2 regions of the Fusibacter sp. genome follow, and region 2 is predicted to be linked to the other one. Evidence: riboswitches for the same ligand, from Rfam matches in the RefSeq annotation. Region 2 holds a riboswitch; the other holds the start of a gene.

Region 1 (5,336 bases), on a different contig from region 2:
TTGGGTTTAAACCATCGTATTTAAGATAGATTTCTATACCTGGCATAAGCTTCTCGAGATTCTTTGCTCGAATTAAAGGTGTATTGCCCTCGTTTAGAGTTACGGCTTCAGTTGCTTGTGCAAGTGGCATATATTTTCTATATTGATTGATTAATCCTGTATACATCATTGTGTTCATCTCCTATATTAAAACAATTTATTGTGGCGAAAAAATAGCTCCTATTTGTCAAATACTAAGAAGTGCTTGTATTTGCAATTTGCCTTGTGGGCGATCTGATTGAGTTGATGAAGTAATGATTCTTCATTTTCAGCAACCAATTGAACATAAAGCACATCTGAGTTCGCATCCTTTGATAGCTTGATTGCATTTGATGAGAAGCATTCGAAAAGGAGCATAGTGAGCTCTTGAAGCTTGCCATTAGTCAATCGAATGACCCACTTAGATTTCTTAGGATAGTATTGATGAATGTGAACACTATCTTGATAGTGATATGAAGGATGCTTCTTTTTATTTTGAACAATGTCAAGTAAATCGCCTAAAATCGCACTTGCAGTAGGGAATTTTCCTGCACCTTTACCAGTGAACATCAACTCACCAACAGCATCGCCTTCTAACACAACGGCATTGTACTCATTGTCTATCTTGGCATATTTAGATTGGCCTGTTACATAAACTGGTCTTACAGTTCCATAAATACCATCGCCCATATCTTCAGAGAATGCCATTAACTTCATCCTGTAATTTTCGCTTTTTGCATAGTCAATATCTGATTTTAAAATATTTGAGATTCCTTCAATTGGTAAATCCGTCCATTTGATGTGCTTTTTATAGCCGATAGAAGAGAGAATGACTAATTTTCTCATGGCATCATAGCCTTCAACATCTGAGGTAGGGTCTGACTCTGCAAAGCCCATTTCCTGTGCGAGTTCAAGAGCAGAATCATATGATATACCATCATCGAACATTTTGGTTAGAATATAATTTGTTGTACCATTTATGACAGCACTGATATTTTTAATGGTATTGCCTGCAAGGCACTCTTGGAGTGGTTTTAATATTGGTATACCACCACCTACACTTGCTTCAAAACTTAAGATGGTATTATTAAGCTTTGCAATTTCAAGTAAGTCGTTACCTTTCTCGGCGATGAGGTCTTTGTTTGCAGTGATTACCGGGACGCCTTTTTTAAGGAAGTATTCCAAATAATCATAGGTAGGATAGATGCCGCCGATTGTTTCGATGACAATATCGTACTCATCTTTTATGAGCTCATTAAAACTGTTAGTAAAGATATCATATGCTTCATGTGTTTTGTATTTATCTAAGTTTTTAACAAGAACTTTTTCAACCCGTACATTTTTTGAAAAGTTCTCTTGTATGCTTTCATTATTCCTCTTTATTAATTCATAGACACCAGAACCTACTGTTCCGTATCCTAATAATGCAATTTTCATATTAAACCTCCCAGTTAAACTTATTCAATGCCAAGTAGTGAAAATTTATGAACGCCTTCGATATTTTTAAGATCATTGGATAATGTTGTAAACGAGTTGGTCATTTCGGATATGTCAATCGTAATTGTGACATTTGCCATTTGATCAATTGGGCTACTTTGACTAATTGTCATTATATTACCGTTGTTTTCAGCGATACATTCTAGAACTTTTGATAAGATTCCCGAATGGTGGTCTAGGTTCATTGAAACAGTTGCTTTTTTTCCGATGACACCATCACCAAGTGCGAAAACAAAATCATTATACTTATAAAATGTACTTCTGCTGATGCCGACTTTCTTAACTGCATCAGAAACTGAAGTAGCTTTTCCTTCTTTTAGTAAGGTTTTAGCTTCAACGACTTTAATAAATACCTCTGGTAAAACGTCGATGTGTATGAGTAGAAATTTTCCTTTATCCATATTATCCTCCCTGTATTTTATAGACGGACAATTGTTCGCCGAAAATGATATTAATAAGGATTATAGCACAATAAAATATTGTATACAAGGCAAATGTTAAATATAATTCATGTTTTTATTTCTGAACAATCAAATGTTTCTGAATTGTTTGAATAGTATTGTAATTATGTGATTCTTTCTGAATTTTGTAAAGTTTCTAAGCATTTGGGGTATATTATTTTTACATATGAATGAAATTATTTTTTATTATTAGGAGGCACAGTTATGAGCTATTTGAAAGGTGAATTTTCTTTAAAAATGACAGGTGATCGTCAAATTGACAAAAGTGTCCTTTCATCGCAGAACTTTATATTGTATTTTTATCCAAAAGATAATACATCCGGTTGTTCCTTAGAGGCACAGGATTTCGCAGATTTATACGATGAGTTTAAGGCGCTTGGTTATGAAGTGTATGGTATCAGTAAAGACAGCTTAAAATCACATGAGAAATTCAAAGAAAAATTTGCGTTGCCATTTGATTTAATATCAGATGAAGAAAAGATACTACATCATAGCTTCGATGTCATTAAGGAAAAGAAACTATATGGAAAGCATGTTTTAGGAACGGAACGTTCAACATTTGTCTTTAGAGAGGGCCTTCTTTGTATTATGGAGTTTAGGGGCATAAAGGCGAAAGGACATGCAAGAGATGTCCTAGATCACTTGCAAAAGTAATCCTAACTTGACAATGCATGTGTGCAACAGTATAATGTAATAGAAAATTGAATATTAAATTAAGGTGCTTCTCTTATTAAGCTAAGAGGGAAAGAGGTTAAAATCCTCTGCAGCCCCCGCTACTGTATATAGTGATGAAATCCAAGTTATCCACTGAGAAATCGGGAAGGATGGAAAGTAAAGTGATCTATGAGCCAGGAAACCTGCCTTAATTTCGAAATAATCTACTTCGGAGGGAAGTCGGGTGATTTGAATTGAGTTTGCATTCAACACACGTCTTTCACGTGTGTTTTTTTATGCAAACAACAAAATTTGAGCCAAAAGCTGTGAAGAGGAATGTTCAGCCTCAAACAGCGTCAGCGAAAATTGTTTTGGGACATCGCGGATGGCACAAATGTTGTTATAAAATGGATCAATAGCGCATTTTGCGTATAATGGATATAAAGTGAGGGTTAATCATGGCTAAGAAAATAATGTTTCAGGGAACAGGATCAACAGTTGGAAAAAGTTTAATAGTGGCTGCTATGTGTAGAATATTAAATGATGAAGGCTATCGTGTAGCACCTTTTAAATCACAGAACATGGCACTAAACTCATTTATTACGAAAGACGGAAAGGAAATGGGTAGAGCACAGGTTGTTCAAGCTGAGGCGGCTAGAATTGAGCCGGATGTTTCAATGAATCCTATCCTTTTGAAACCGACAAGCTATGTGGGATCTCAAATTATCTTAAATGGTCAGGTTTATCAAAATATGAAAGCTAGTGAGTATTTTTCTCAGAAGGATTTTTTAATTCCTCATATTAGAAAGGCTTTCAATCACTTAAATCAAAATTATGATGTCATTGTAATTGAAGGAGCTGGCTCTCCGGCAGAAATAAACCTCAGAAGTCGTGATATTGTAAATATGGGACTTGCTGAAATTGTTGATACAGATGTTCTCTTAATCGGAGATGTCGATAAAGGAGGCGTCTTTGCTTCCATATATGGCACTTATATGCTCTTATCTGAAGAAGAGCGTAAACGTATTAAGGGATTTGTCATCAATAAATTTAGAGGTGATGTATCTTTATTAGTGCCAGGTGTAAAAATGATTGAAGAAAAAATAGGAATCCCTTGTGTTGGGATTATCCCATTTATAGAAAATCTAAAAATAGATGACGAGGACAGTGTGTCCGAACGTCTTTTTATGAAATCTGACAAACCCATCAAAGTAGGTGTGGTAAGGTTGCCATATATGTCGAACTTCAGTGATTTTACAGTATTTGATATGGAATCTGATGTCAGTCTTGAATATGTAACGACCGAAGCTGAGATTGATGAGTGTGACTTACTCATCATCCCAGGCAGCAAAAATACAATTTTTGATATGCAATTTATCATTAAACATAAAATCAATCAGGCCATTTATCGTTTTTATAAAGCTGAAAAACCTATCTTTGGCATTTGTGGCGGCTATCAGATTTTAGGAAACAGCATTTCTGATCCTGACAGTGTTGAATCTATTGATGACTTAATCAATGGCCTCGGTCTTTTAAATGTTGAAACTGTTATGGCAACTGAAAAGACAACTGTACAAAGTGAAGCAACCATTCAAAATGATTACTTGAATCTCAATACAAAAGACATGATCATAAAAGGTTATGAAATCCACATGGGAGAAACAATTGCATGTGGCAGTGATGTCGTTCCCTTTGCAATCAACAGCAAGGGCGAATATGACGGTGCTATCGATGAAACAGGACGTGTTATGGGCACTTATTTCCATGGCATCTTTGACAATGATGAATTTAGAAGTGCTATTCTAAACAAAATTAGAAGTCAAAAGGGGATTATTGAAGTAAGCTCAGAAGAGTCCTTTGAGAAGCTAAAAGATCAGGAATATGATCGTTTGGCAGAGCACGTTAAACAATATATGGACATGAAGCTTATTAAAGCATTCTTAGAAGAATCGAGGCAATTAGATTGTTAGTTGATATAGGTATTGCAGTCCTTTTGGACTGGTTAATTGGTGATCCTCCTAATTGGCCGCATCCAGTTAGGTTTATAGGATGGTTAATCAGTAATCTCGAAAAGATGATAAGACGTTTTTTCGGAAACCTCTATGTTGGTGGTTTTGTATTAGCATTTTTAACAGTAACAATTGTTGTAATGTTGTATACGATCACAGCTATGATTAGCCATCCTTACTTTTTAAAAATATTGAACATCTATTTATTATATACATGCTTGGCATGCAAGTGCTTAAAGGATGAAGCTATAAAAGTTAAGAAACTGATTGAATCCAATCAAATCGAGGCATCTAGAAAAGAGCTTGGGTATTTGGTTGGACGAGATACCGATAACTTAACCGAAAAACAGGTTTTAAGAGGCATTCTAGAAACAGTATCTGAAAACACAGTTGATGGTATTTTAGCACCCTTATTTTACATGTTTCTCGGCAGCTTGATCCTTGGTACAAATGTTTCTATGGCGGTTGTATTTGCACTGATTTATAAGAGTGTCAATACCTTGGATTCTATGGTTGGCTATATGCAAGCGCCTTATAGAGAGATCGGTATGATCTCCGCAAAGACGGATGATGTCCTTAACTTTATTCCTGCAAGACTAGGTGCTCTTTTTATGCTATTTGCAGGCTTTCTTTTGAGATATAATGTCAAAGAAGGTTTCAAAATTATGAAAAGAGACCACGGAAATCATAAAAGCCC
Region 2 (5,336 bases):
AGTTTTGTCAATTTAGATTAGGTTATTTACTGGAGGTTGATTATATGAAGATAAAAACGCGTATTGTAATGATAACCTGTGTTATCATTTTTGTAGCACTTGGCTCTCAAGCTGCTTTCAACGCCTTTTCAACAAACGCCAGCATTCAAAATATCGTTGAACTTGAGCTTAAAGATCAAATTGAAAACTTAAAAAGTGAACTGGTTTCTGCCGATGAGGTCGTGAACATTACCAAAAGTGCATTAAATGAAAAAAACATTGCCATTACGCGTGCTGTGGCTCAGCTTATTTCAGATGACCCAACATGGCTTGAGACAAATCGAATGATTGAGCTTGCTAATTTGCTCGAAATCTCAGAAATCCACGTTATAGATAAAGATGGCGTTCTGCAACATGGTAATATTGAAGGTTTTTATGGCTTTGATTTCAATACGTCAGATCAAACGCTTCCCTTTATTGCACTTATTAATCAAAAAAATGGTGCCCTCGCACAAGAGCCTTCACCAAGAGGAACGGATAATGTGCTCTTTCAATACATCGGCGTTTCAAGAATTGATGCTCCTGGTATCGTTCAAATCGGTATTGAACCAAAAGCCGTTCAAGAACTGCTCAGTAATCTAGACATCCAAAAAAGAATTGAAACCCTTGTCATAGGCGGTTATGGATTTGCGACAATCGTAGATGAACAGGGCATGATCCTCGCTAATAATGACCCAGCACTTTTAGGGACAGAGGCAAGTAGCCTTCCTTGGCTTTCAGACTTTTTGGCTTCCAGTGCCTCAATTGAATCCAAAACAATCAATGACAAATCCTTTTATATTTACAAAGAAAAAGATAATGGCTATTCACTTGTCGTTACTTTTCCTAAGGATATAACAGATGCAATTTTTAGACGTAATATGATCAATAACGTAGCGATTGTACTCTTATCCATCATCATATTGACCATTATCATTCAATTTGCAATAGGTTTTATGGTGACCAAGCCAATCAATAAAATTCAATATGCAATGGGTGAAGTGGGCAAGGGGAACTTTGATGTCTCTTTGGATTATACCTCTAAAGACGAGATCGGTGCACTTGCCGTTGACTTTGGTAAAATGGTTGCCAATGTGAAACATTTAATCGCTCAAACCACCTCAAGTTTAAAACAGGTTGTAAATTCTTCAGTGACCATACAACAAAACATAGAGGGTTTAAACAGTGCCAGTCATGAAGTAACCCGCGCAGTTGAAGAAATTGCACATGGCTCAACAGAAATGGCCTCAAACGTAAGCGAACGCCTAAGTGCTTCACAACAGCTTGGTACAAGTATTAATAACATCTATACAAAATTGAAAACGGCAAAATCTGTTTCAGATGAAATGGTCTCAACAAATAAAGTTGGAAAAGGGAAAATCACAGATCTTCAAAATGTCTTCCAACTCACCGTCAGCAATACTGGTGAAGTTGCCAATAATGTTGATTTGTTAAGTCAAAGCTCACAAGCAATCGAAAACATTGTCAGTGCCATTAAGGGCATTTCAGATCAAACCAACCTGCTTGCTTTAAATGCCTCCATAGAAGCAGCAAGAGCTGGTGATGCGGGAAGAGGCTTTGCTGTGGTAGCAGATGAGATCAGAAAGCTCGCTGAACAGTCTTCTCAATCAGCAGAAGAAATTAGCAGCATCATCAACAACATTATTACTGTCGTTGATCGGACAAACCTCACAGTTACAGAAACCAAGCAATCTGTCGACAGTGCTAAACAAAATCTGTCTGAAACTGTGGCTGTATTTGACGGCATCGAAAAGAGCGTCTTCCATGTGGATGAAATCATTAATGATTTTATTGATGAAACGTCTAAGATTGACGTCTTAAAATCTGAACTCATAGAATCGCTTGAATCTATGGCTGCATTGAGCGAAGAATCAGCAGCTTCAACCGAGGAAATTAACGCCTCTACTGAAGAACAGCTATCACGCGTCATGGAAATTAGCGAAGCTGTCAATGCGCTTAATTCGGATATCCAAGTCCTTTCAACCGAAATGAGCAAATTCATCATTTGAGATCAGAATTGTGATTTAAAGACTTGACGATTACCACCAAATCCTTTAAACTGAATCATGTAAACAAGAAAATTTATAACATGTACGGTGCCAAGTAATTGGAGAATAGGGAATTAGGTGAGAGTCCTAAGCGAACCCATCACTGTAAGGTGGAGCAACTTGCATTTGCCACTGAGTTTTACTCGGGAAGGCGCAAGGTGTGCTATGATACCGAGCCAGGAGACCTGCCGATCAAGCAATGCAATGAATGAAGGTAAAGTTCATTACCCTAGGGGTAATGGACTTTTTTTTATGCAAAATGCAGGAAACCCATTTCTCCCAAACATTGAAGGAGGATATTCATGTTAAATGATGTATTGTCAAAAATTACAGAGATTGATCGCGATATGATGAAAACCGTTAGAAATCGTGTGGATTATCTCAACAAACCACAAGGCTCTCTGGGGAAATTAGAGGATCTTGTTGTACAGGTATCTGGTATTACAAGTCAAGCCTATCCTATGACGGATAAAAAAGCCCTTATTGTCATGTGTGCCGACAACGGCGTTTGCGTAGAGGATGTTGCCTCTGCCCCACAAGAAGTTACCTATATTCAGACCCTCAACATCCCCCGTGGCTTAACTGGTGCAGGTGCACTGGCCAAGCAGATGGATGCAAAAATATATGCGGTTGATGTCGGTGTCATGAGAGATATTGAAGACGAATATGTGATCAATAAAAAGGTCATGTACGGCACTCACAACATGACTAAAGGTCCTGCCATGTCGCGAGATCAAGCCATTAAGGCATTGGAGGTCGGTATTGAAATCGCCATTAAAGCGGTTGAAGACGGTGCTAAGATCCTTGCTACAGGTGAAATGGGGATTGGTAATACCTCAACCACAACTGCCCTTCTCTCAGTTTTCACTGGTATTGATCCCAAAGAGATCACAGGTATTGGTGCCAACTTCCCACTTGAAAAACTCGCCCACAAGGCAGATGTAATAAAGCGATCAATCACAGTCAATCAACCCAATCCTGAGGATGTTTTAGATGTGCTCTCAAAGGTTGGAGGACTTGATATTGCCGGCATGGCTGGGACAATGATCGGTGGTGCTTATAAAAAGGTGCCAATTATCATCGATGGGTTCATCTCAACTGTTTCTGCAATTGTGGCCTGCAAGCTCAACCCACATGTCAGAGATTACCTCATTCCATCTCATTATTCACTTGAAAAAGGTGCTAAAATCGCCACCGACTACTTGAAATTGGACCCATTTTTAGATATGAACATGAGACTTGGTGAAGGTAGCGGCGCTTTGCTTGCCTTTAATATTGTCGAAGCGGCATGTTATATGAACAGAGAAATGATAACTTTTGAAGAGGCTGAATTTGACGTATTGTAAAAATATACGTAAATAAAGGATTTATCTACTATAATATAGAATAAAACAGTGAGATCTTATCTCACTGTTTTTTTATTGTATAGATCATTAGTTTTCATCCAGCTTTGAGCAAGAATCTTCAACTTGCGATAAGCGGTTAAATGAGAACGGTAACGACAAAACAAAGTTTTGGCGTTAAATGATTGTATACAACAAAATTTGAGCCAAAAGCTGTGATGAGGAGTCTTCAACCTCAAACAGCGTCAGCGAAAATTGGTTTGAGACATCGAAAATGGCTCAAATGTTGTTATAGATCATTAGTTTTCATCCAGCTTTGAGCAAGAATCTTCAACTTGCAAATAGCAATTAGATGAAAAGATAAGAAAAGCGTTTTAATGAAATGAGGTGAATCGTGAAAACTAAAATTATTGCACATCGGGGATTTCGAAGCAGGTATCCTGAAAATACCTTAACTGCCTTTCAAAAAGCACTGGAAATAGGCGCACATGGACTTGAGCTGGATGTCCATTATTCAAAAGACGGGGAAATCGTCGTCTTTCATGATTTTGAACTTGAACGCATTACTGGACAAAGTGGTCATATATTCGATTTTACATATGAAACCTTAAAAGACATGCCAATTCATCTTTTCGGGATTGTCGAAAAAATACCACGCCTTGAAGAAGTTTTAGCACTCTTCCTAGAATACGAAAAAAATCAGCCACAAGCTGAACCACGCATTCTTAATGTTGAATTTAAAGCGGGTAGTCAATTCTACAAGGATATCGAAAAAAAGACCTTAAATTTATGCTTAGAATATCTGAAGAGAGACCAACTTATTTTTTCCTCTTTCGACCATAAGGCCCTCCTTACCCTAAAAGGAATTGATCCGTCCATCAAGACAGGCGCTTTAACATGTGCAGCACTTATTGATCCGTGGCTTTATTTAGATCATATAAACGCTGATTATTACCATCCCCATTATCTGTCGCTGAATGAATCGGTTATGCGTGACCTTGCACAACACGGTGTTTCGATCAATACCTACACCCTGAATGACCCTGATATCGCAAGACAATTGATCCAAAGCAAAATCAACGCCATTATTACAGATAGTCCTGATCAGATGCTCAAATTAGTTGAAACGCCATCTAAAGATGAGGAGGCCTTATGAAACTCAATATCAAACAAACCTTTATTTTAGGTTTAGGTTTTTTTGCCGTAAGCCTAGTATGGCCACTCTATAATATCTATGTGCCGATATTTCTTAGAGATTTTATAGACAGCCAGTTCCAAATTAACGCAATAATGACCCTAGATAATATTTTGGCAGTAAGCTTAATTCCCTTCATCGCCTCCTTGAGTGATCGAACTGTAACTCGATTTGGGCGAAGAATGCCCTATCTTATCATAGGGATACCCATATCCGCTTTAGCCTTTGTACTTCTTCCCCACTATACATCTTTCTTCACTTTTATGTTGATCATTACGGTCTTGAACTTCGCCATGGCAATTTATAGAGCACCAACCGTGGCATTAATGCCAGATATTACACCTGCACCTCTTCGCAGTAAGGCAAATGGCATCATCAACTTCATGGGTGGACTTGCATCCGTCTTTGTACTTGTTGGCGGTTCGTTTTTATATCGTAGAAATCCTAATCTCCCCTTTATCATTACGGCAGTCCTCATGGTCTTGGCCCTTCTTTTGCTACTTAAGTACATCAAAGAACCAAAGATTGGTGTTACCTCAGAAGAAGAGATGCCCAATATCAGACAATCCTTGCATGAGATCTATCACGACCCAAATCATTCAACAGCATGGATCCTATTTGCCATATTCTTTTGGTTCGTTGGCTACCAAGGTGTTGAAGCTACCTTTAGCAATTACTGCGTTCAATTCTTGGGACTTAATGTGGCAGACG

Evidence for each region. Region 2 has a riboswitch for cobalamin ahead of cobT (nicotinate-nucleotide--dimethylbenzimidazole phosphoribosyltransferase). Riboswitches for the same ligand answer to the same signal wherever they lie in the genome.
Region 1: it holds a riboswitch for cobalamin, as region 2 does, so the genes downstream of both, AC220I_RS05035 (cobyric acid synthase) here and cobT (nicotinate-nucleotide--dimethylbenzimidazole phosphoribosyltransferase) in region 2, are expected to answer to the same signal.

Annotation. Positions count from the first base shown of each region.
Region 1 is NZ_JBVBZF010000012.1:5,591-10,926, forward strand. It holds gene thrC (threonine synthase) at 1-169, opposite strand, end outside; gene AC220I_RS05020 (homoserine dehydrogenase) at 220-1,455, opposite strand; gene AC220I_RS05025 (ACT domain-containing protein) at 1,476-1,916, opposite strand; gene AC220I_RS05030 (peroxiredoxin) at 2,181-2,630, shown strand; cobalamin riboswitch at 2,676-2,855, shown strand; gene AC220I_RS05035 (cobyric acid synthase) at 3,089-4,600, shown strand; gene cbiB (adenosylcobinamide-phosphate synthase CbiB) at 4,594-5,336, shown strand, end outside.
Region 2 is NZ_JBVBZF010000017.1:12,039-17,374, forward strand. It holds gene AC220I_RS05645 (methyl-accepting chemotaxis protein) at 45-2,048, shown strand; cobalamin riboswitch at 2,117-2,294, shown strand; gene cobT (nicotinate-nucleotide--dimethylbenzimidazole phosphoribosyltransferase) at 2,390-3,433, shown strand; gene AC220I_RS05655 (glycerophosphodiester phosphodiesterase) at 3,825-4,586, shown strand; gene AC220I_RS05660 (MFS transporter) at 4,583-5,336, shown strand, end outside.